Regions from separate parts of the Streptomyces laurentii genome, predicted to be linked through region 3. Evidence: riboswitches for the same ligand, from Rfam matches in the RefSeq annotation. Region 3 holds a riboswitch; each other region holds the start of a gene.
What was found. A riboswitch is a leader RNA that binds a small molecule or an ion and turns the genes downstream of it on or off. The one in region 3 is predicted to bind cobalamin.
Positions count from the first base shown of each region.

Region 1: it holds a riboswitch for cobalamin, as region 3 does, so the genes downstream of both, ABZ693_RS00520 (ribonucleoside-diphosphate reductase subunit alpha) here and cobN (cobaltochelatase subunit CobN) in region 3, are expected to answer to the same signal.
Region 2: it holds a riboswitch for cobalamin, as region 3 does, so the genes downstream of both, ABZ693_RS08820 (ABC transporter substrate-binding protein) here and cobN (cobaltochelatase subunit CobN) in region 3, are expected to answer to the same signal.

Region 1 is NZ_JBEYHT010000001.1:110,319-118,076, reverse strand. It holds gene ABZ693_RS00550 (extracellular solute-binding protein) at 1-396, opposite strand, end outside; gene ABZ693_RS00545 (GntR family transcriptional regulator) at 681-1,445, shown strand; gene ABZ693_RS00540 (DUF3311 domain-containing protein) at 1,709-1,963, shown strand; gene mctP (monocarboxylate uptake permease MctP) at 1,960-3,585, shown strand; gene ABZ693_RS00530 (hypothetical protein) at 3,714-4,358, shown strand; gene ABZ693_RS00525 (GNAT family N-acetyltransferase) at 4,379-4,897, shown strand; adenosylcobalamin-variant (AdoCbl-variant) riboswitch at 4,978-5,076, shown strand; gene ABZ693_RS00520 (ribonucleoside-diphosphate reductase subunit alpha) at 5,226-7,607, shown strand; gene ABZ693_RS00515 (ribonucleotide-diphosphate reductase subunit beta) at 7,607-7,758, shown strand, end outside.
Region 2 is NZ_JBEYHT010000009.1:143,733-151,490, forward strand. It holds gene asnB (asparagine synthase (glutamine-hydrolyzing)) at 1-799, opposite strand, end outside; gene ABZ693_RS08800 (IS630 family transposase) at 1,175-1,690, opposite strand; gene ABZ693_RS08805 ((2Fe-2S) ferredoxin domain-containing protein) at 1,687-2,439, opposite strand; gene ABZ693_RS08810 (ABC transporter ATP-binding protein) at 2,436-3,251, opposite strand; gene ABZ693_RS08815 (FecCD family ABC transporter permease) at 3,248-4,336, opposite strand; gene ABZ693_RS08820 (ABC transporter substrate-binding protein) at 4,333-5,325, opposite strand; cobalamin riboswitch at 5,405-5,608, opposite strand; partial or broken gene ABZ693_RS08825 (phosphotransferase) at 5,895-5,999, shown strand; partial or broken gene ABZ693_RS08830 (aspartate aminotransferase family protein) at 6,302-6,736, shown strand; gene ABZ693_RS08835 (MFS transporter) at 7,040-7,758, shown strand, end outside.
Region 3 is NZ_JBEYHT010000077.1:477-8,234, reverse strand. It holds gene cobN (cobaltochelatase subunit CobN) at 1-2,180, opposite strand, end outside; cobalamin riboswitch at 2,217-2,362, opposite strand; gene ABZ693_RS31940 (ferredoxin-like domain-containing protein) at 2,426-3,772, shown strand; gene ABZ693_RS31935 (precorrin-8X methylmutase) at 3,769-4,428, shown strand; gene ABZ693_RS31930 (precorrin-2 C(20)-methyltransferase) at 4,425-5,930, shown strand; gene ABZ693_RS31925 (fibronectin type III domain-containing protein) at 6,130-7,758, shown strand, end outside.

The DNA.
Region 1 (7,758 bases), on a different contig from region 3:
GAGGGCGTCGAGCCACTTGTCGGAGTTCTCGAACTTCGACGGGTCGACCTCGGCGAAGGCACCCTTGGCCATGTAGCTGATCATCTCGGAGTTGCCCATCTCGACAACGTCCGGGGCCTTGTCGGTCGCGAGCACCGCGTCGAGCTTGGTGTTCTTGTCCGGCCAGCCGTAGTACTCGTGCTTGATCTTGATGCCGGGGTGCTTCTTGGTCACCGCGTCGTCGGCGGCCTTGACCAGCTCGGGCCAGTTGTTCTGGGCGTCGACCGTGAGCCACACGGTCAGCTCCTTGGCGTCGCCGCCGGCCTTCGCACCGCCCTTGTCGTCGCCCCCACCACACGCCGCGATGCTGACCATCATGCCCGCGACGCCGATCGCCGCGATGAGCTTGCGCTTCACGCCACCCTCCTCAGGGATGCCTGCTCCCCCCTCCCACCGCGCGAAGACATACGTCGAGTACAGCTGTGGGGCTGGGACCTGGTCTTTAATGGTTTAGACCAGTACCCGGAGCTTGGCCTAGACCTTTAGGGGTGTCAAGGGTGTATAAGAAGGGCAGTCGCGTCCGTTATCGGACCGACACCTGAGGGAGGGCGAAGACCCGTGACCGGTCCGTGCCACCATGTGAGCCGCGACAGACGGAGGAGCCGGTGACGGCAACAGCACAGGAGTCGGGAAGGCGGGCCATGGCCACGGACGCGGGCAGTACGGAGACGGACAACGGGATCGCCACCCGCACCGCACGCGTACCCAAGTACTACCGGCTCAAGCGGCACTTGCTCGACATGACGGAGACCCTGCCGCCGGGCACCCCGGTCCCGCCCGAGCGGACCCTCGCGGCCGAGTTCGACACCTCGCGTACCACCGTACGCCAGGCCCTCCAGGAGCTGGTCGTCGAAGGCCGGCTCGAACGCATCCAGGGCAAGGGCACCTTCGTGGCCAAGCCCAAGGTCTCCCAGGCGCTCCAGCTCACCTCGTACACCGAGGACATGCGCGCCCAGGGCCTCGAACCCACCTCGCAGCTCCTCGACATCGGGTACGTGACGGCCGACGACACCCTCGCCGGGCTGCTCGACATCACCCCTGGCGGCCGGGTGCTCCGCATCGAGCGGCTGCGGCTCGCGAGCGGCGAGCCGATGGCCATCGAGACCACGCATCTTTCGGCCAAGCGCTTCCCCGCGCTGCGCCGTTCCCTCGTCAAGTACACGTCGCTCTACACGGCCCTGGCCGAGGTGTACGACGTGCACCTGGCCGAGGCCGAGGAGACCATCGAGACCTCGCTGGCCACCCCGCGCGAGGCCGGGCTGCTGGGCACCGATGTCGGCCTGCCGATGCTGATGCTCTCCCGTCACTCCGTGGACGGACGGGGCGAACCGGTCGAATGGGTGCGCTCGGTCTACCGCGGCGACCGCTACAAGTTCGTCGCACGCCTCAAGCGTCCGCTCGACTGATCCCTTCCTCTCCGTAATCGAAGACGGCGAACGGCCGCGTCCCCCTGGCGGGACGCGGCCGTTCGGCGTCTTCGGCCACCCGACGAGGATCAGACAGATGCCGTTGGCCCGATGCCGGCCAACCATGGCTACGTATGGCCGGATTCGATCGAAAACGCGGCCTCGGTGAGTCGGATCCGTTATGCGGGCAGGGGTTACGCGGAGGCGAACCCGTCCCCTAGATTTCCCCCACTTCACGCGGTGATCAGCCAGGGACGGGAGCCATGTCACAAGCCACGCAAGGAAATCCACCAGTCGTCACACCCCTGAGGGTGGTGATCGGGCTCCTCCTCGTCGCGCCGTTCGTCGCGATGCTGTGGGTGAGCTCCTACGCGAAGGTGGACCCCACCTTCATCGGCATCCCGTTCTTCTACTGGTACCAGATGGCGTGGGTGCTCATCTCGACCGCGCTCACCGTGATCGCGTACAAGCTGTGGCAGTTCGACCAGCGTGCCCGCAAGGGAGGTGACGCGCGATGAACGACGGCGTGAACGGCGTCGCGCTCGGCGTCTTCATCTTCTTCTTCCTGGCCGTCACGGTCATGGGCTTCCTGGCGGCCAAGTGGCGCCGGGCCGAGAACGAGCAGAGCCTCGACGAATGGGGCCTGGGCGGCCGCTCGTTCGGCACCTGGGTCACCTGGTTCCTGCTCGGCGGCGACCTCTACACCGCGTACACCTTCGTCGCCGTCCCGGCGGCCATCTACGCGGCGGGCGCGTCCGGCTTCTTCGCCGTGCCGTACACCATCCTGGTCTACCCGCTGATCTTCACCTTCCTGCCCCGCCTGTGGTCGGTGTCCCACAAGCACGGCTACGTCACCACCTCGGACTTCGTCCGCGGCCGGTTCGGTTCCCGTGGCCTGTCGCTGGCGGTCGCCGTCACCGGCATCCTCGCCACCATGCCGTACATCGCGCTCCAGCTCGTCGGCATCCAGGCCGTCCTGGACGTGATGGGCGTCGGCGGCGGCGAGGACACCAACTGGTTCGTCAAGGACCTGCCGCTGCTCATCGCCTTCGGCGTGCTGGCCGCGTACACCTACTCGTCCGGCCTGCGGGCGCCCGCGCTGATCGCGTTCGTCAAGGACACCCTGATCTACATCGTCATCGCGGTGGCGATCATCTACATCCCGATCAAGCTGGGCGGCTTCGACGAGATCTTCGCCAAGTCCGGCGAGGCGTTCTCCGCCGTCAACCCGGCCACCGGCAAGCCGAAGGGCGCCCTCGCGCCCGGCGAGGCCGGCCAGTGGACCTACGCCACCCTGGCGCTCGGCTCGGCGCTCGCGCTGTTCATGTACCCGCACTCGATCACCGCGACGCTCTCCTCCAAGAGCCGCGAGGTGATCCGCCGCAACACCACCATCCTGCCGCTGTACTCGCTGATGCTGGGCCTGCTCGCGCTGCTCGGCTTCATGGCGATCGCCGCCGGGGTGAAGGTGAGCAACGGTCAGCTCGCCATCCCGCAGCTCTTCGAGGACATGTTCCCGTCCTGGTTCGCGGGCGTGGCCTTCGCCGCGATCGGCATCGGCGCGCTGGTCCCGGCCGCGATCATGTCGATCGCCGCGGCCAACCTCTTCACCCGCAACATCTACAAGGACTTCATCAAGCCGGACGCGACACCGGAACAGGAGACCAAGGTCTCCAAGCTGGTCTCGCTCCTGGTGAAGGTCGGCGCCCTGGTCTTCGTCCTCACCATGGACAAGACCGTCGCCATCAACTTCCAGCTGCTCGGCGGCATCTGGATCCTGCAGACCTTCCCGGCCCTGGTCGGCGGTCTGTTCACCCGCTGGTTCCACCGCTGGGCGCTGCTCGTCGGCTGGGGCGTCGGCATGATCTACGGCACGGCCGCGGCGTACGGGGTGGCGAGCCCCACGCAGAAGCACTTCGGCGGCTCGTCCGCGGAGATCCCGGGCATCGGCGAGATCGGCTACATCGGCCTCACCGCCTTCGTGCTCAACGTGCTCGTCACCGTCGTCCTCACCCTCGTGCTGCGCGCCGTCGGGACGCCCGACGGGGTCGACGAGACCTCGCCGGAGGACTACACGGCGGACGCGGGCGACAAGGGTGTCGTCACCGAGCTGCCGAAGGTCGGCGCCGCCGGGCACTGACCCTCCGCCGCTCCGACCCGAGCACGCTCCGACCTCGGTACGCTCCGACCTGACGTACCACGGGCCGCCGGGCCTTCCCTTCGGGGGAACCCCGGCGGCCCCGTCGTTTCCCGGGCGAGGATGGGTGGATGAACTCCCGTGCGATATCCGCCTGCTGTCTGCTGCTCGTGCCCCTGAGCCTGGCCCTCGCCGGCTGCGGCACCGAGACCGGCACCACCGCCGGTGACCCGGCCGGCCAGGCGACCGGCACCCCGACGCCCGGTGCGCCGCCGAGGGCCGAGCTGGAGGAGCGCGCCCGGTACGCGCAGGTGGACCCGAAGCACGTGTACGTCACCGAGGCCGACGGCTTCACCCTCGCCCGCCAGTCGGCCGGGGTCGTCGGCGACGACGGCTTCCAGGCCACGTACGTCGCCCCGGACGGCACCCAGATCACGCTCACCGCCGAACGCGGCACCTTCGGCGACAAGGAGTGCGCCGCCACCTCGCGGGGCGACCGCTGTACGGCGGAGAAGCCCGGCTGGTACCGCGTCTCCGCCGAACGGCACACGTACATCCGCGCCGAGGGCGGCGTACGCATCGAGGTCGGCGCCCCGCCCACCGTCCGCAAGGACCTGCTGCGCGCCGCCGCCGAGCACGCGCACCGCGCCGACGACCGCGAACTGGACGGCGTCCTGCCCGAGAAGCCGGCCGGCGGCCGGCAGCCCGTCGAGCGCGGCGACCTGCCGCCCGTGGGCGACGGAGCGCCCGACAACAGCGTGGGCGTGGGCGGCTGATCCTCGGCAGAATGCGCCGCATGGACTTCACGATCAGGACCGCACGACCCGACGACTACGAGACACTCGGCGAGATCACCGTACGGGCCTACCGCGACGACGGTTTCCTCGCGTTCGGCGAGGACGACGAGTACGCGCACCTGCTGCGCGACGTGGCCGGGCGCGCCGCCGACGCGGAGGTGCTCGTCGCGGCCGACGAGGCGGGGACGGTCCTCGGCGGGGTGACCTTCACCACCGGCGACGGGAAGTGGGCGGACATAGCCGGCCCGGACGAGGCCGAGTTCCGGATGCTGGCCGTCGGCCACGAGGGCCGCGGCCGGGGCGTCGGCGAGGCGCTCGTACGGGCGTGCGTCGAGCGCGCGCGGGCCGTCCCGGGCTGCGCGCGGATCGTCCTGTCCACCCAGCAGTCGATGGCCGGGGCGCACCGGATCTACGCGCGCGTGGGCTTCGTCCGCGCCCCGGAACGCGACTGGCAGCCCCTCCCGGGGGTGGACTTCACGCTGCTCGCCTACGCCCTGGAGCTCGGGAACACGCCGTAGGACACAAGGGACGGAAGCGCCCGACACACAACATGTGGGGGGTGCCATGAGCGGTGCCCCCCACATGTATGCTCATCTCGCTGTCGTCGCAGGGGAATCCGGTGGAAGTCCGGAACTGTCCCGCAACGGTGTACTTCGTGCGCTTATGCAGGAAGGAAAGTCCGAGGACCTGCCGACAGCGCGCCCGGTCCGTCCGTTCCGGGTGCCACAGACGTCCGGGCCTCGCGGAGTGGGCCGGTGGACGCGGCGCGCCGTGCGTATCCTCCCGGCCCCCGCACGTCCCCGTTCCCCCGCCGTGGCCCCGAGCCGAGCGAGGGAGAGCCCCCCAGTGACCATCGCGCCCGCAGATCCGGCTTCGGCCCCATCATCCGCGGACCAGGCGGCCGAGACCGACGGCCCGGGAACCGCGCTGCTGCGGATCCTGACCGATCTCACCGCCGACCTCCCCGACACCGACCCCGGCCGGGTCGCCGCCGCCGCGCTGCGCGGCCGGCATCCCGGCTCGGACACGGCGGAGCTGCGCGAGCTCGCGACCGAGGCGGCCGCGGGGCTGATCGCCGAGGACCCGGCGTACTCCCGGCTCGCCGCCCGGCTGCTCACCCTGACCATCGCCGAGGAGGCGGCCGGGCAGGGCGCGGTCTCCTTCTCCGCCTCCGTCGCCACCGGTCACCGCGAGGGCCTGATCGCCGACCGCACCGCCGCGTTCGTCACCCGGCACGCGGCCCGGCTGGACCTGACCATCGACGCGGCCGCCGACGACCGCTTCGGCTACTTCGGCCTGCGCACCCTCTACTCCCGCTATCTGCTGCGCCACCCGATCACCCGCAAGGTCGTCGAGACGCCGCAGCACTTCATGCTGCGCGTCGCCGCCGGTCTCGCCGAGGACGACAGCGTGCGCGCCCTGGACGAGGTCGCGGCGCTGTACGGGCTGATGAGCCGGCTCGACTACCTGCCGTCCTCCCCCACCCTCTTCAACTCCGGCACCCGCCACCCGCAGATGTCGTCCTGCTACCTCCTCGACTCCCCGAAGGACGAGCTGGACTCCATCTACGACCGCTACCACCAGGTGGCGCGCCTGTCGAAGCACGCGGGCGGCATCGGCCTCGCGTACTCCCGGATCCGCGCCCGCGGTTCGCTGATCCGCGGCACCAACGGGCACTCCAACGGCATCGTCCCGTTCCTGAAGACGCTGGACGCCTCGGTCGCCGCGGTGAACCAGGGCGGCCGGCGCAAGGGCGCCGCCGCCGTCTACCTGGAGACCTGGCACGCGGACGTCGAGGAGTTCCTGGAGCTGCGCGACAACACGGGCGAGGACGCCCGGCGCACCCACAACCTGAACCTGGCGCACTGGATCCCGGACGAGTTCATGCGCCGGGTGAACGCGGACGCCGACTGGTCGCTGTTCTCGCCGGCCGACGTGCCCGAGCTGGTCGACCTGTACGGCGCGGAGTTCGACGCCGCCTACCGCGCGGCCGAGGCGGCGGGCCTGGCCCGCAAGACGCTGCCGGCCCGCGAGCTGTACGGCCGGATGATGCGCACCCTCGCGCAGACCGGCAACGGCTGGATGACGTTCAAGGACGCCGCCAACCGGACCGCGAACCAGACCGCCGAGCCCGGCGCGGTCGTCCACTCCTCGAACCTCTGCACCGAGATCATCGAGGTCACGGACGACGGCGAGACCGCGGTGTGCAACCTCGGCTCGGTCAACCTGGGCGCCTTCGTCGACACCGAGGCCGGCGAGCTGGACTGGGAGCGGCTCGACGCGACCGTCCGTACCGCCGTCACCTTCCTCGACCGGGTCGTCGACATCAACTTCTACCCGACCGAGCAGGCCGGCCGCTCCAACGCGACCTGGCGGCCGGTGGGTCTGGGCGCCATGGGCCTCCAGGACGTGTTCTTCCGGCTGCGGCTGCCGTTCGACTCGGCCGAGGCGCGGGCGCTTTCCACCCGGATCGCCGAGCGGATCATGCTCGCCGCGTACGAGGCGTCCGCCGACCTCGCCGAGCGCCACGGCCCGCTGCCGGCCTGGGACCGCACCCGTACGGCCCGCGGTGTCCTGCACCCGGACCACTACGACGTGGAGCTGACCTGGCCGGAGCGCTGGGCCGCGCTGCGCGCCCGGATCGCCGCCGTCGGCATGCGCAACAGCCTGCTGCTCGCCATCGCGCCGACCGCGACGATCGCCTCGATCGCCGGTGTCTACGAGTGCATCGAGCCGCAGGTCTCCAACCTGTTCAAGCGCGAGACCCTGTCCGGCGAGTTCCTCCAGGTCAACGCGTACCTGGTGGACGAGCTGAAGCGGCTGGGCGTGTGGGACGCCGAGACCCGGGAGGCGCTGCGCGAGTCGTCGGGCTCGGTGCAGGACTTCGCCTGGGTGCCGGCCGAGACGCGCGCGCTGTACCGGACGGCCTGGGAGATCCCGCAGCGCGGTCTGATCGACATGGCGGCGGCCCGCACCCCGTTCCTGGACCAGGCGCAGTCACTGAACCTGTTCATGGAGACGCCGACCATCGGCAAGCTGTCGTCGATGTACGCCTATGCCTGGAAGCAGGGTCTGAAGACCACGTACTACCTGCGGTCCCGGCCGGCCACCCGGATCGCCCGCGCCGCGCGCGCCACCACCCCCGTGCCCGCGCAGGCGCAGGCGCCCGACGCGGACGCCATCGCCTGCTCCCTTGAGAACCCCGAGTCCTGCGAGGCCTGCCAGTAATGTCCGACACCCAGAAGAACCTGCTCGACCCGGGCTTCGAACTGACCCTGCGTCCGATGCGCTACCCGGACTTCTACGAGCGCTACCGCGACGCCATCAAGAACACCTGGACCGTGGAGGAGGTCGACCTCCACTCCGACGTGTCCGACCT
Region 2 (7,758 bases), on a different contig from region 3:
CCAGACCGCCCGACAGCAGCGTGCAGCGCGGGACGTCGGCGACGAGCTGGCGGCGCACGATGTCGTCGAGGAGCGTACGGACGGTGGCGATGGTGGTGGCGCGGTCGTCGGGGTGCGGCCGGGTCTCAAGGCGCCAGTACACGCGCCGGCGCAGCCCCTGGCGGTCGACGGTCAGGACGGTGCCCGGCTCCACCTCGTACATGCCGTCCCACACCGCGTGCCCGGGCGTCTTGACCATCGCGAACAGCTCGCGCAGCCCGTCGATCCCCACCCGCGCGCGGGCCAGCGGATTGGCCAGGATCGCCTTCGGCTCGGAGCCGAAGAGCACCCCGTCGGGGGTGGGGTAGTAGGAGAACGGCTTGATGCCCATGCGGTCGCGGACCATCACGAGCGCGTCGCGCCGGCCGTCCCAGAGGGCGAAGGCGTACATGCCGTTCAGTCGCTCGGCGAGCTCCTCGCCCCACTCGAGATACGCGCGCAGGACCACCTCGGTATCGGACTGGGTACGGAAGCGGTGCCCGCGGTCGGTCAGCTCCCGGCGCAGTTCGGTGAAGTTGTACGCCTCGCCCGAATAGACCAGCGCCACGGTGCCGTCCGGGGTCCGCGCCGTCATCGGCTGACGCCCGCCCGGCAGGTCGATGATCGCGAGCCTGCGATGGCCGAGGGCGGCGGGTCCCTCGATCCAGGTGCCGCGGTCGTCCGGCCCCCGACACGCCATGGTCTCCGTCATCGCGTCCACCGTCGCCACCTCGGCCCGCAGATCACGGTCGAACGACACCCACCCGGTGATGCCGCACATGCGCTACCTCCCGGTCCCGCCCGCCGGAAGCGGCGCGCTCGCCTGTCAGCCCGTGGCTTCGTGGCGCCGGCGGCCTCTCCCGACAAACCAGTTGTATGGAGCACCTATACGTCGAGCGTGTGCCACCCGCTCACGGCGGTCAACTCGGCCGCCACCCGGCCGGCACTCGCCACCCCACCGTTTCGGCCGGGTTTTACGCGGCGTGTACGCGCCGATCGGCCCCCGGCCGGGAGGGCGCCGCCGGATCTCGGCCATCGGCAAAGAGTTCCCCAGGTCTCCGGTCCCGGCCGGTCCGCCCCCCCTTCCCCGCGGCGATGCCCGCTCGGCGTCCCGCCCGCTCGCCGAGGGTCCGCGATCGGAAGATCGCGCACACCCCTAGCGACCCGGTTCGGAGATTCGTGAGCAGTAGCGGCAGATGCGGTCGAGGATCTGGTCGGCAGTTTTGGTCCATTTGAAGGGCCGGGCGTCGTCGTTCCAGGCTTTGATCCAGTTCTCAAGGGCGGTCTTGAGGTCGTCGAGGGAGCAGAACAATCCGCGTTCGAGGCAGCGTCGTTCCAGCTCGGCAAACCATCGCTCGACTTGGTTGATCCATGACGAGTAGGTGGGGGTGAAGTGGAGCTGGAAGCGGGGGTGTGCGAGCAGCCACCTGTGCACGACCGGCGCCTTGTGGGCGGAGAGGTTGTCGCAGATCACGTGGACCGCCAGGGCATCGTCGGTCTGCCGGTCGATCTCGTCGAGGAAGTCGCGGAGGTCCACCGCCCGGTGTTGCGTGGACAGCATGGTGATCACCTTGCCGGTGGCGGTGTTCAAAGCGCCGGACTCACCTACGCCATCCCGGTACCAGCTCTCAACCGCCCTCGGTGAGACTGACTCACTGAGTGGGCGGATCAGTCTTCCTCATGGTTCCTCGGGTCTTTCCTGCGCCGTGGGAGGCGGTGCGCCGCGACCGGCCGGCCGCCGATGAGGTGGTCGGCCACGATCGTGGTGATCGTCACCGGATCCACATGCCCGTACCAGACGTCGTCGGGCTGCACGCTGATCACCGGGGCCTGGTTGCAGGGGAACTGGCAACCCGTCTGCACCACGAGGACGTCGTCGTCGCCGAGCCCGTGCTCCGCCAGCTGCCGCACCAGCGAGCGCAGGGCGTCGTCCGCGCGTTTGGCCGTGCAGCGCGGGCCGCGGCACACCATGACCTGGTGCCGGTGACCGGTGACCTCTTCCCAGGCCGGAGAGGTGAGGCCGGGTTCCTCGCCGGTGATCGGTTTGACGGACGCCGCAGCCGCGGTCACGGCGTCCGCCGACTCGGCGAGCCGGGTGGCCACGAGCAGCGCGGGCCGGTGGCCGGCGCGCTCCCGCCACCAGTGCGCCGCGATCCGCCGCAGCCAGGAGTGGCCCGGACCGGATGCTCCGAGGCGGACCCCGATCAGGACGGCGGTCTCCGTGCCCGCGTCGGCCAGCCTGGTCAGCTCGGCCGACAGGGAAGGCTCGCCCTGCTGCAGGAAGGCCGTCGTGGCGCCCAACGGCGCTGCCTCCGCGAGCAGTTCGTCCCGGCGATTGGCCTCGGTGATGGACATGCCGACCAGGACCGTGGCACGGCCTGCGACGGGCTGCGACGGAGCTTCCGTACGGTCATGGCTCATGATTCGGTCCTTTCGGGAAGCAGCCCGTTCCACCGGATGTGAGGCCTGTCGTGCCGGGGGTGCCGCTCCACGGTCGCGTCGACGCCGTAGGCGTGCGCGATCGTGGAGGAGGTGAGCACCTCGGAGGTGGGCCCGTGGGCCACCAGGCGGCCGTCGAGCAGCACGGCGACCTCGTTGCAGTAGGCGGCGGCGAGTTCGAGGTCGTGCAGGGCCGCGACGGTGGTGATGCCGAGCCCGCGTACGGTTTCCAGGAAGCCGAGCTGGTAGCGCAGGTCCAGATGGTTGGTGGGCTCGTCCAGCAGGAGCACCGCGGGTTCCTGCACCAGGGCCCGCGCGAGCTGGACCCGCTGGCGCTCGCCGCCGGAGAGGGACGACCAGGTTCTGTCGAGCAGCCCGCCGACGTCGGTGGCGGCGACGGCCTCGGCGAGTACGGACTGCTCGTGGGCGGCCGCGGAGCCCGCCGGAACGGGCCAGCGACCGCGGTGGGGCGTGCGCCCCAGGTCGATGACCTGGCGGGCCGTCAGCGGCAGTGCGGTGTCGGCCTGCTGTTCCATGAAGGCCACCTGCCGCGCGCGTCGGCGGACCGAGAGGGCGTACAGGTCGCCGCCGTCCAGAAGGACGCGGCCCGTCTGCGGCCGGCGCAGTCCGGCCAGAGCCCGCAGCAGCGTCGTCTTGCCGGCACCGTTCGGCCCGAGCAGGCCCGTCGTCCTGCCGGGGGCGAAGCCGAGGGTCACGTCCGTCAGCAAAGCAGCGCCGTCGACGCGCACGCCGACGCTTTCGGCACCCAGCCCCACCGGGTTCGCGGCGATCACGGCCGGCCCCCCGCGGCCGACCTGGTACCTGCCTGGCGCCACAGCAGCCATGCGAAGAACGGCGCGCCGAGCCCGGCGGTGACGATGCCCACCGGGATCTCCTGGTCCGGGAGCACCGAGCGCGCCACGATGTCACTGCCCACCAGCAGGGACGCACCGAGGAGCGCCGACATGGGCAGCAGGAGGGCGTGGCGCGGGCCGCAGACCAGGCGGACGACGTGCGGCACCACCAGGCCGACGAACCCGATGACGCCGGTGTGGGCGACCAGGCACGCGGTCAGCAGCGCGGCCGTGGCGATCAGGGCCCAGCGGGTACGCTCGACGTGGACGCCGAAGGAGCGGGCCGCGGTCTCGCCGAACGCGAACGCGTCCAGGTCCCGGGCGGCCGCGACCATGAACACCGTACCGACGACGGTCACCACGGTCAGGAAGACGGCCGTGTGCCACCGCACCCCGGCCACCGAGCCCAGCGTCCACTCCATGACGCCGCGGGCGGCGTTGCGGTCGCCGAGGACGAGCACGACGAACGAGGTGTACGCGCCGCATATCTGCCCCACCGCGATGCCGGCCAGCACGGTCCGCGAGGCCGGCAGGGACCGGCTGCGCGCCCCGGCCAGTGCCAGCACGACGACGACGGCGATCAGGGCGCCGGCGAAGGCGGCAGCCGGGAGCGCGCTGACCGCCGCGGCGCCGGAGACTCCGACGCCGAGGACGATCACGGTGACCGCGCCGACGGCGGCGCCGTTGGAGATCCCGAGCAGGTAGGGGTCGGCCAGGTCGTTCCCTGTCAGGGTCTGCAGCACCGCGCCGCAGACCGCGAGTCCCGCGCCTGTCGCGGCGGCTCCCAGGACCCGTGGCAGCCGTAGTTGCCAGATGATCTGGTCGTCCAGCAGCGTGACGTGGGAGTCGCCGAGGCCGAGCCGGCGCAGGACGACGTCGGCCACGATGCGCGGCGGCTCGTGGACCGATCCCACGGCGAGGCCGAGCAGGACGGTGACCAGCAGCAGGAACACGGCAACGGCCAGGGCCGCCGCCGCGCGGCGCGCTCCTGTGGGCCGTGCGGCGGGACGATCTGCCGCGGTCATGAACGCGGGTGCAGCTTGCCGAGGCCGGCCGAAACCCGGGCGGCACCGCCGGCGAGCAGCACGCCGGGCGTCGACTCGGAGAAGGGCACGACCACGAACGCACGGTTCCGGACGGCGCTGAGCTTGCTCAGTACCGGGTCGTGATCCAGGTAGTCGATCTTGGCCTGTGCGGTGTCCCAACTGGCGTCCGCAAGCACGATGGCGTCCGGGTCCGCCGCGGCCACCCGCTCCCAGCTCACGCTCTTCCAGCCGCCGGGCAAGGTGCCGAAGATGTTGTGGGCGCCGACGGCGTCAAGCACGAGCTGGGGGCCGCCATGGCCGGCGCCGACGAGCGGAGTCTTCGTGCCCGAGTCGTACCAGAGCACGTTCAGGCCCTTGCCCGCCGCCTTGGCCGCGAGTTCCGAGAGCTCCTGCTTCTGATCCTTCTGGATGGCGGCGGCTCGTGGTTCGACACCGAAGACCTTGGCGATATCGCCCAGTTCGTCCCAGACCGCCTGGAAGGACGCCGGCGGCACCTGCTTGCTGTCGGCGCAGCCGAACGGCGACAGATAGGACTCGACGCCCTGGGAGCTCAGATCCGCCCGTGTGCCCGCCACCTTGTCGGTGAACGCGCTGGAGTAGGAGGCGTAGAGGAAATCCGGACGCGCCGCGAGAAGCTTCTCCTTGGCCGGGTACTCCTTGGAAAGCACCGGGACGGCTTCGTAGGCCGCCTTCCATTTCGCCGGGACCGCGTCGTCGAGGTACGCCGTTCCGGCCATCCGGTTCTGCAGACCGAGAGCCAGGGCCACTTCGGTGGCGCCCTGGTTGAGGGTGACCAGCCGGCTCGGTGGTGCCGCCACGGTCGTGGTGACGCCACAACTGCTCACGCTCACCGGCGCTCGACGGCCGCTCCCGGCCGCCTCGGCGGGCTTGTCGGCCGCGGGCGCACCCGTACAGGCGCTGAGCGCCCCGACGAGCAGGAGTGCCGCAGCGGCAAGGCCGGAGCGCATGGGGCGCGCCGGGCGTATGGAACGTTCACTTCGAAACGGGCGCAAGGGACCCCCAGGCACGTGTTCTCCAACCCTCGTGGAACATGTCGCGCCGTGGCCGGTCTCCTGGCTTCCGCATCAACGCTTCACGACCGGCCTTCCCGGGGGCTCGTCTCCGATCCACCCAGTGGCCCTGACCGCTCCGGGAGCCGTCAGCGAGGGCCGCGGAACTCCGCAGCTACAGTGGCGAGGGCCGCACCGGCTTTCAACCGGTTTCCCGTACACCACGGCGGCGACAGGCTACCAAACCACCGGGAGTCCGGCCGTGAGGGGAAGAGTCCCGGCCCTCGGCATGGTTCCCGTGTCGGCCTCGGCCTGATTCGAGTGTGACGACCACTCCGCTGCGGGGCGCGGTACATCGAGCGTGGCACCACGGGTGACCAACGTGAAGCCTCCGGCGATTACGGATCTGATCTCGTGGTGAGACCTGTTCCGGCCAGGTGTTTCACGGCTGTTCTGATTCAGGTGCACCAGGACGGGGGTCAACAGTGCACGAGCTCCGTTCCGCAGTCGTGCTCGTCACGGGTGTCATGGCGTCCGGGAAGTCCACCGTGGCCCAACTGCTGGCCGAGCGACTGCCGGGCTCCGTGCACCTGCGCGGCGACGGCTTCCGGCAGATGATCGTGTCCGGTCGCTGCCGCTCGGCCTCACTCAAGACCAGCGGCTCCAGCCTGTTGTCACCCACAACCCACAACCCACAACAGACCGAAACCAAGCGCCGCCCGTCAGCCAGACCCCCGAATTGGTACGGAAATCGACTCATGTGGTGACGAACCAACTCCCAACCAGATCACTAGGACTGGCCCGAACCCTCCCTTACGGTGGGCGAGTTGATCGTCGCACCCTCGGGGAGGCGGCTTCCCCCTCCCAGCATCTGGGACGACGCCCATGCCCCGAGCCCACCGCCCCGGACCCCGCGGGCACCCCGCCGGGTCGGTCCGGACCCGGCGGCGAACCGGACCTGAGCCTGGTGCTGCATGTCGCCGACGAGATGCGGGAGCGCGGCTGGTACCTCCAGCCCCAGCTCTCCTTCGACGGTCTGCCGCCCAATCTGCACCTGACGCTCACTACGGCGACCGTCGACCGGGTCGGCGCGCTCCTCGCCGACCTCACCGGCTCCCTCGCCGCGGCGCGGGCTCTCGAACCGGTCGTGGTGGATCCGGGGCTGAGGGACCTGGCCGAGGGCCTCGACCCCGACACGCTCACCCCGGAAGAGGTGGCCGGGTTCCTGGCCTTCGCCGGCCTGGGCAGCGCTGACGGTCAAGGGCTGCCGTCGCGGATGGCACCGGTGCTGGCCTTGCTGGACGCGCTGCCACCACGTCTGAAGGAGCGGCTGCTGGCGGAGTTCATCGGGTCCCTGTTCCGCGTCTGAGGCGTCGGAGTCGTCGGACGCGCCGGGCGTCCCAGGGGCCGGCGCCGCCCGTCACCGGCCGATCGGGAGTTCCGCCGGGGGGATGGGCGGCCCGTACGCTCCCCTCCTCGGTGGTCATTTTCGGCCAAGGCCCGAAGGGGCCTGTCGATCTTGCTTCCCTCTCGGTACCCCGTCCGGTGATGCTGGGGCGCGGTGGACACCCCACCAGGCAGCGGGACTTCCGCCCACGGGGCTCGCGGACCTCCCGACGACGTGCCGTGCGCCGGACCGCCGGACCGGGCACGGACCAGAACGGTGACACCCATGCTCGAACTGCTCAAAGACCGCACGTACCTCCGCTACTGGCTGGCGGTCGTGGCGTCGTTCCTCGGGGACGCCATCACCAAGATCACCTTGATCTACGTGGTGGCGACCGGGACGTCGAACCCCGTCCTGTACGTGTCCCTCGTCGTCATCGCCCAGTTGCTGCCGTCCGGGGTGCTCGGCGCCTTCGTCGGCCCGCTGGCCGACCGGGTGCCGGCCCGGGTCCTGATGGTCGGCTCGGACCTGGTCCGGGCCGTCCTGGCGCTGCTGATGATCGCCGTCCGGGACTCGCCGCTGCCGCTGCTGGCGCTGATCCTGCTGAGCGGCATCGGCAAGGCGGTCTTCGAGACGGCGCGGATCAGCGCGGTGCCGCTGATCGTGCGGGGCCACAGCATCCCCACGGCGGTGGCGCTGTTCCAGTCGACCAACCACACCCTGAACCTGGTCGGCCCCGCCATGGGCGGTGTGCTGCTCGCCCTCGGCAGCGTCCCGGTGGTCTTCGTCCTCGACGCGGCGACCTTCGTGATCTCCGCGCTGCTGCTCTTCGGCATGGCCGTGCTGAAGGAGGTGCCCGTCCCGGCCGCGGCGGGCGTCGCGCGCGAGTCGTACGGGCGGTCGCTGCGCGTCGGGCTCGGCGGCGTGATGGCCGTGCCGTCGCTGCGCTTCCTCTCCGTCGTGCTCGTGCCGGTCATGCTGGCGCTGGGCCTGTTCAGCACCAA
Region 3 (7,758 bases):
TCCAGGCCGAGCGCCTCGCGCAGCCCGGGCAGCGCCTGCGTACCGCCCCAGATCTGGCGGGCGCGCAGGATGGAGAGGACGAGGTTGACCCGCTCGGGCCCGGTCGGCGCGCCGCCGAGGACGTGCAGGCCGTCACGGATCTGCGCGTCCTTGACCTCGCACAGCCAGCCGTCGACGTGCAGCAGGAAGTCGTCGAAGCCGTCGTCGTCCGGGCGGTCGGCGAGACCCAGGTCGTGGTCGAGCTTCGCGGCCTGGATCAGCGTCCAGATCTGGGCGCGGATCGCGGGCAGCTTCGCCGGGTCCATGCTGCTGATCTGGGCGTACTCGTCGAGGAGTTGCTCCAGGCGGGCGATGTCGCCGTAGCTGTCGGCGCGGGCCATCGGCGGCACGAGGTGGTCGACGAGGGTGGCGTGTGCGCGGCGCTTGGCCTGGGTGCCCTCGCCCGGGTCGTTGACCAGGAACGGGTACACCAGCGGCAGGTCGCCGAGCGCCGCGTCCGGACCGCAGGCGGCGGACAGGCCGGCGTTCTTGCCGGGCAGCCACTCCAGGTTGCCGTGCTTGCCGAGGTGGATCATCGCGTCGGCGCCGAAGCCGTGGTCGTCGGCGCGCGCCGCGATCCAGCGGTAGGCGGCGAGGTAGTGGTGCGAGGGCGGCAGATCGGGGTCGTGGTAGATCGCGATCGGGTTCTCGCCGAAGCCGCGCGGCGGCTGGATGAGGATGAGCAGATTGCCGCGCCGCAGCGCGGCGAGCACGATGTCGCCCTCGGGGTTGCGGGAGCGGTCCAGGAACATCTCGCCCGGCGCCGGGCCCCAGTGCTCCTCCACCCCGGCACGCAGTTCGGCCGGCAGCGCCGCGTACCAGCGGCGGTAGTCGGCGGCCGGGATCCGCACCGGGTTCGCGGCCAGCTGCTCCTCCGTCAGCCAGTCCTGGTCGTGGCCGCCCGCGTCGATCAGCGCGCGGATCAGCTCGTCGCCGTCGCCGGAGACCAGCCCCGGGATGTCCTCGGCCGGCCCGAAGTCGTACCCCTCGGCGATCAGCCGGCGCAGCAGCGCGACGGCGGAGGCGGGGGTGTCGAGGCCGACCGCGTTGCCGATCCGGGAGTGCTTGGTCGGGTACGCGGAGAGGACCAGGGCCACCTTCTTGCGCGCGTTCGGGATGTGCCGCAGCCGGGCGTGCCGGAGGGCGATGCCCGCGACCCGGGCGGCGCGTTCGGCGTCCGCCACGTACGCGGGCAGACCGTCCTCGTCGATCTCCTTGAACGAGAACGGGACGGTGATCAGGCGGCCGTCGAACTCCGGGACGGCGATCTGGCTCGCGGAGTCCAGCGGCGACAGGCCCTCGTCGTTCTCCTCCCAGGCCGCCCGGGAGCCGGTCAGGCAGAGCGCCTGGAGGATGGGCACGTCGAGCGCGGCGAGCGCGCCCGCGTCCCACGCCTCCTCGTCCCCGCCGGCCTGCGCTTCGGCGGGCCGGGTGCCGCCCGCGGCGAGGACGGTGGTGACGATCGCGTCGGCGTCGCCGAGCGCGGCGAGGAGTTCGGGTTCGGGGGCCCGCAGCGAGGCCACGTACAGCGGCTTCGGCCGGCCGCCCGCGTCCTCGATGGCGTCGCAGAGGGCGCCGACGAAGGCGGTGTTGCCGCTCATGTGGTGGGCGCGGTAGTAGAGCACCGCGATGACCGGGGCGGCCGGATCCCGGGGTGCGGCCGGGGTGCGGTCGAGGGCGCCCCAGGAGGGTGCCGGTGCCGGGGCCTCGAAGCCGTGGCCGGTGAGCAGGACCGTGTCGGAGAGGAAGCGGGCCAGCTGGGCGAGGTTGGCCGGACCGCCGTGCGCCAGGTACGCGTGGGCCTCGGTGGCGACGCCGACCGGCACCGTGGAGGCCGCCATGAGCTGGGCGTCCGGGGCCTGTTCGCCGCTCAGCACGACCATCGGCTTTCCGGTGGCGAGGACCGCGTCGAGGCCCTCCTGCCAGGAGCGGAGCCCGCCGAGGAGGCGGACGACGACCAGGCCGGCGCCGTCGAGGAGCGCGGGGAGGTCACCGAGCGGGAGGCGGGACGGGTTCGCGAAGCGGTACGGGACCGGGGCGGTCCCGCCGGTGTCCGCGTCCGTCGCCGAGGAGGAGGCGGCGGCGTTCGCCGCACGGGCGCTGAGCAGGTCGGTGTCGGAGTGCGACAGCAGAACGAGCATGGCGAGGCTCGGGCCCTTCCTCGGGGTGTCCGCGCCCCGGGTGGTCGTTGGACGGCGGGAGTTCCTGACTCACCGGACACCCGAGGCTCGGGGCCGGCTCACAGTGGCGGGACCGCGCCGGAATCTCACCGGGCTTCCTCCCCGGGGTCCTGGGACCCCATGCCGGTCTGCATCCTAGAACGTGCCGTCCGCCGGCGGGAGAGGGCCGCCCGTCACCCCCGGTCGCCGGACCATCGCTCGTCGGTATGCTCGCCGCCATGCCGCCCACTCCCGACACCTCGCCTGAACGGGGCGAACCTCTCATACGGGACCGTGGCGACGCGTGCCCCGGGGCGCTCCGGTTGCACGCCGCCGCCGATGGTTTCCTCGCCCGACTCCGCTTGCCAGCAGGGCAGTTGACGGAACATCAAGTCGAGTTGCTCGCTTCCGTTTCCGAGTCGCTGGGGGACGGTGCCGTGAGCATCACCTCGCGTGGAAACGTCGAGCTGCGCGGTCTGCCGGACGGCTGCGGAGCCGTCCTCGCCGACCGTCTCGGACGCGGCGGGCTGCTCCCCTCGCCGACCCACGAGCGGGTGCGCAACCTCGTCGCCTCGCCGGCCGCCGGACTCGACGGACACGGCCACGCCGACGTGCACACCTGGGCCCGTGAACTGGACGGACTGCTCTGCGCGGAGCCCCGTGCCGCGTCCCTTTCGGGACGGTTCCTGTTCGTTCTGGACGACGGGCGCGGCGATGTCGCCGGACTCGGCGGCGATGTGACCTTGATCGCAGAACCGGGCGGCGATTCCGCCCTGCTCCGGGTCGGCGGACAGGCGCGGCGGATCACCGCCGCCGACGCGCCCCAGGCCGCGCTCGCCGCCGCCCTCGCCTTCCTCGACGCCGCGTCGGCGGCGGGCAACGGGGCCTGGCGGGTCCGCGAACTGCCGGCCGGGCCCGCCGGGGCGGAAGGGGCGGTCGACCTGAGCGGTACGGGCGGGCAGCCCGTCCCCGTACCGCCTCCGCTCCCCCTCGGCACCCCGCCCGCGCCCGGCCCGCTCGGCCCGCGCGCCCTGTCCGTCCTCGCCCCGCTCGGCCGGCTGACCGCAGCCCGGCTGCGGGCGCTGTCGCCCGCGGCGGAGGTCCGGCTGACGCCGTGGCGCGGGGTGGTGGTCGTGACCGAGGCGGGGGGCGTGTCCGGGACCGAGGCCGTGTCCGGTACGGCCGGATCCGGGACGGCCGTGTCCGGTACGGCCGGGTCCGGGTCCGGGTCCGCGACCGAGGCTCAGGCCGGCCGGCTCGCGCGCCTCGCCTCGTACGGCCTGATCACCCGCCCCGACGCCCCCGGCGCCGGGGTCACCGCCTGCACCGGACTGCCCGGCTGCGCCAAGTCCCTGGCCGACGTACGGACGGACGCCGGCCGGCTCCTTCCCGCACCCCCCGACGGCCTTCCCGTGCACGTCGCCGGCTGCGCCCGGCGCTGCGGGCACCCGCACGGCACCTGGGTCGACGTCCTCGCCACCGGGGACGGCGCGTACCTGGTGGACGGCGCCCCCACCCCCCGTACCTCCCTGCCCGACGCGGTCGCCACGGCCCGCGCCCTCCCTACGAGATGAGCGAGAACACCACGATGTTCGAGTACGAGAAGGACGGCGCGGAGATCTACCGCCGCTCCTTCGCCACGATCCGGGCCGAGGCCGCGGCGGATCTCGCGGGCCTGCCCGACGACCTCGCCACGGTCGCCGTCCGCATGATCCACGCCTGCGGCATGACCGACCTCGTCCGTGACCTCGCCTACTCGCCCGGCGTGGTCGCCGCCGCGCGCGCCGCGCTGCGCGCCGGGGCGCCCATCCTGTGCGACGCGCAGATGGTCGCCAGCGGGGTCACCCGCAAGCGGCTGCCCGCCGGCAACGAGGTGCTGTGCGGTCTGTCCGACCCGGCCGTGCCCGCCCTCGCCGCCGAACTCGGCACCACGCGTTCCGCCGCCGCCCTGGAGCTGTGGCGGGACCGCCTGGAAGGGGCGGTCGTCGCCGTCGGCAACGCGCCCACCGCCCTCTTCCACCTCCTGGAGATGGTCGCGAACGGCGCCGGGAAGCCCGCCGCCGTGCTCGGCATCCCGGTCGGCTTCATCGGCGCCGCGGAGTCCAAGGACGCCCTCGCCGCCAACGAACTCGGCCTCGACTACCTGGTGGTACGGGGCCGGCGCGGCGGCAGCGCCATGACGGCCGCCGCCCTCAACGCCCTCGCGCACGAAGCGGAGATCCAGGCATGAGCGCTCCCCGGCACCCCGTCGCTCCCGGCAAGCTGTACGGGGTCGGGCTCGGCCCCGGCGACCCCGACCTGCTGACGCTCGCGGCGGTGAAGGCCATCGCGGAGGCCGACGTGGTCGCGTACCACTCGGCCCGGCACGGCCGTTCCATCGCCCGTTCCATCGCCGCCCCGCACCTGCGCCCCGACCACGTCGAGGAGCGGCTGATGTACCCGCTCACCGTGGAGACCACCGACCACCCCGGCGGCTACCGCGGCGCGCTCGACGACTTCTACGAGGAGGCCGCGGCCCGCCTCGCCGCGCACCTCGACGCCGGCCGCACGGTCGCCGTCCTCGCCGAGGGCGACCCGCTGTTCTACGGCTCGTACCAGCACATGCACAAGCGGCTCGCGGACCGTTACGACACCACGGTCATCCCCGGCGTCACCTCCGTGAGCGCCGCCGCCGCCCGGCTCGGCGAGCCGCTGTGCGAGGCCGAGGAGACCCTGACGATCATCCCCGGCACCCTGTCGGAGGACGAGCTGACCGCGCGCCTCGCGGGCGCCGACTCGGCCGTCGTGATGAAGCTCGGCCGCACCTTCCCCACCGTGCGCCGCGCCCTGGAGCGGGCCGGGCGGCTCGACGACGCCCGGTACGTGGAACGGGCGTTCATGGCGGGCGAGCGCACCGAGCGCCTCGCGGACGTCGACCCGGCGTCCGTCCCGTACTTCTCCGTCGCCGTGCTGCCCTCACGGATCGACGAGCAGCCGCCGGTACGGGACCGGGGCGAGGTCGTCGTGGTCGGCACCGGTCCGGCGGGCGCCCCCTGGCTCACCCCCGAGTCGCGCGGCGCGCTCGTGCACGCCGACGACCTCGTCGGCTACACCACCTACCTCGACCGGGTGCCGGTGCTGCGGCCCGGGCAGCGGCGGCACGGGTCCGACAACAAAGTCGAGTCCGAGCGCGCCGAGCTCGCCCTCGACCTGGCCCGGCGCGGACGGCGGGTCGCGGTCGTCTCCGGCGGCGACCCGGGCGTCTTCGCGATGGCGACGGCGGTCCTGGAGGTCGCGGCGGAGGAACGGTACGCCGACGTCCCCGTACGGGTCCTCCCGGGCGTGACCGCCGCCAACGCCGCGGCCGCCGCCGCGGGCGCCCCGCTCGGCCACGACTACGCGACGATCTCCCTCTCCGACCGCCTCAAGTCCTGGGACGTCATCGCCGGCCGGCTGCGCGCCGCCGCCGAGGCCGACCTGGTCCTCGCCCTCTACAACCCGGGCTCCAAGTCCCGTACCCACCAGGTCGCCGCCGCCCGCGACCTGCTCCTGGAGGTGCGCTCGCCGGACACCCCGGTGGTCGTCGCCCGGGACGTCGGCGGGCCGGAGCAGTCGGTGCGCGTGCTGACCCTGAAGACCCTGGACCCGGCCGAGGTCGACATGCGCACGCTCCTCCTGATCGGCTCCTCGCGGACGCGGGTCACGGAGCGCGCCGACGGGCGGACGCTGACGTGGACGCCGAGGCGGTACTGAGCGGTCCCGCAGGCTGACGCCGGGGGTGGTGGGGCGGCCGAATAAACCACCCGCACGGGTGATCGCGGCGGGTAGAGTCGTTCCGCTGGCCGCGCAGCCGTACGAAGGGCCCCACCCCGACGGCCGCCCCGCACCACCACCCCCACGCCCCCTCCTGTCCGTTCGTTTCTCACGGTCCCGGAAAGGGCCCCACACGCCTGTGAACACGCGCATCCGGACGAGAGTCCCGGCCACCCTGGCCGGCCTCGTCACCCTCGCCACCGCCGGCGGTCTCGTCACCGCCGCGGGCGCGCCCGCCGCCGCGGCGACCGTCACCTGCAACTCCCCGGTGTGGAAGGTGCAGTTCTTCGCCAACACCACCTTCGGCGGCACCCCGAAGAAGACCGCCTGCGACACGGCGATCTCCGAGAACTACGGTTCCGGTCACCCGGCCGGCGTGAGCCTGCCCAACGACAACTTCTCGGCCCGCTGGTCGCTCACCCGCGACTTCGGCTCCGGAGGCCCCTTCACCTTCGCCGCCGAGACCCAGGACGGCGTCCGCGTCTACCTGGACGGCGTCCGCAAGATCGACCTGTGGAAGAACGTCTCCACCACCCAGAAGAAGTCGGTCAACCTCACCGTCCCGGCCGGCAAGCACTCCCTGCGCGTCGACTTCGTCGCGTGGACGGGCGTGGCCAACGTGAAGTTCACGTACACGCCGAGGACGTCGGCGACGGTCGACAAGGTCAAGCCGTACGGCCCGAGCGGCGCGTCCGTCGCCTACGACCGGACGGCCCACGCCGCGTCGCTGCGCTGGGCGGCCAACAAGGAGATGGACCTGGCCGGCTACCGGGTCTACCGGCGCCCGTCGCCCGGCTCCGGCTGGACCAGGATCAGTGGCTCGGGCCTGGTGACGGCCACGACGTACACCGACAAGTCCGCACCGGCCACCGGCGCGAACTTCGCCTACGAGATCCGCGCCGTCGACAAGGCCGGCAACGAGTCCGGCGGCACCGCCGACCTGTACATCACGACCGTCGACCGCACCGCCCCGGTCGGACCGTCCAAGCCGGTGTACTCCTACGACGGAACCACGAACACCACGACCCTGTCGTGGACGCCCAACAAGGAGACGGACCTCGCGGGCTACCGGGTCTACCGGCGTCCGTCGCCCGGCTCCGGCTGGACGAAGGTCAGCGGTTCGGGCCTGATCACCAAGACGACCTTCGCCGACGCGTCCGCGCCGGCCACCGGGGCGTCCTACGGGTACGAGGTCCGCGCCGTCGACAAGGCGGGCAACGAGTCGGGCGGCTCCACCGACATCATCATCACGACCGCCGACAAGACCGGCCCGGCCGCCCCGAAGGGGCTCGCCGTGGGCTACGACCTCTGGCAGGCCACCCTGGGCTGGCAGGCGAGCGAGAACGCGGTCGGGTACGAGGTGTCGGCGGCCCCCGCCGAGACGGGCCCGTACAGCGTGGTCGCGACGACGACGGCCCCCGGCAAAGTCCGCGTCGCGGCCCCGGTGAACACCCCGCGCTTCTACCGCGTCCGGGCCTTCGACGCGGCGGGCAACCCGTCCGCGTACTCCGAGGTGTACGCCGACGACGGCGTCGACCGGACCGGGCCGCTGGCCGCCCCCACCGGCCTGAACGCCGTCGTCCGCCCCGGCTCGACCGACGTGCACTGGTCGATGGCCTGGCCCGCCTACGAGGACTGGGACAACGGCGGCTCGTACCGGATGTACCGCTCGCCCGGCCGCACCCTCGACAAGACCACGATGACCCGCGTGACCTGCGGCTGGGACAGCGACTCCGCGGACAACCGGGGCAACTGCAACGACGTGGCC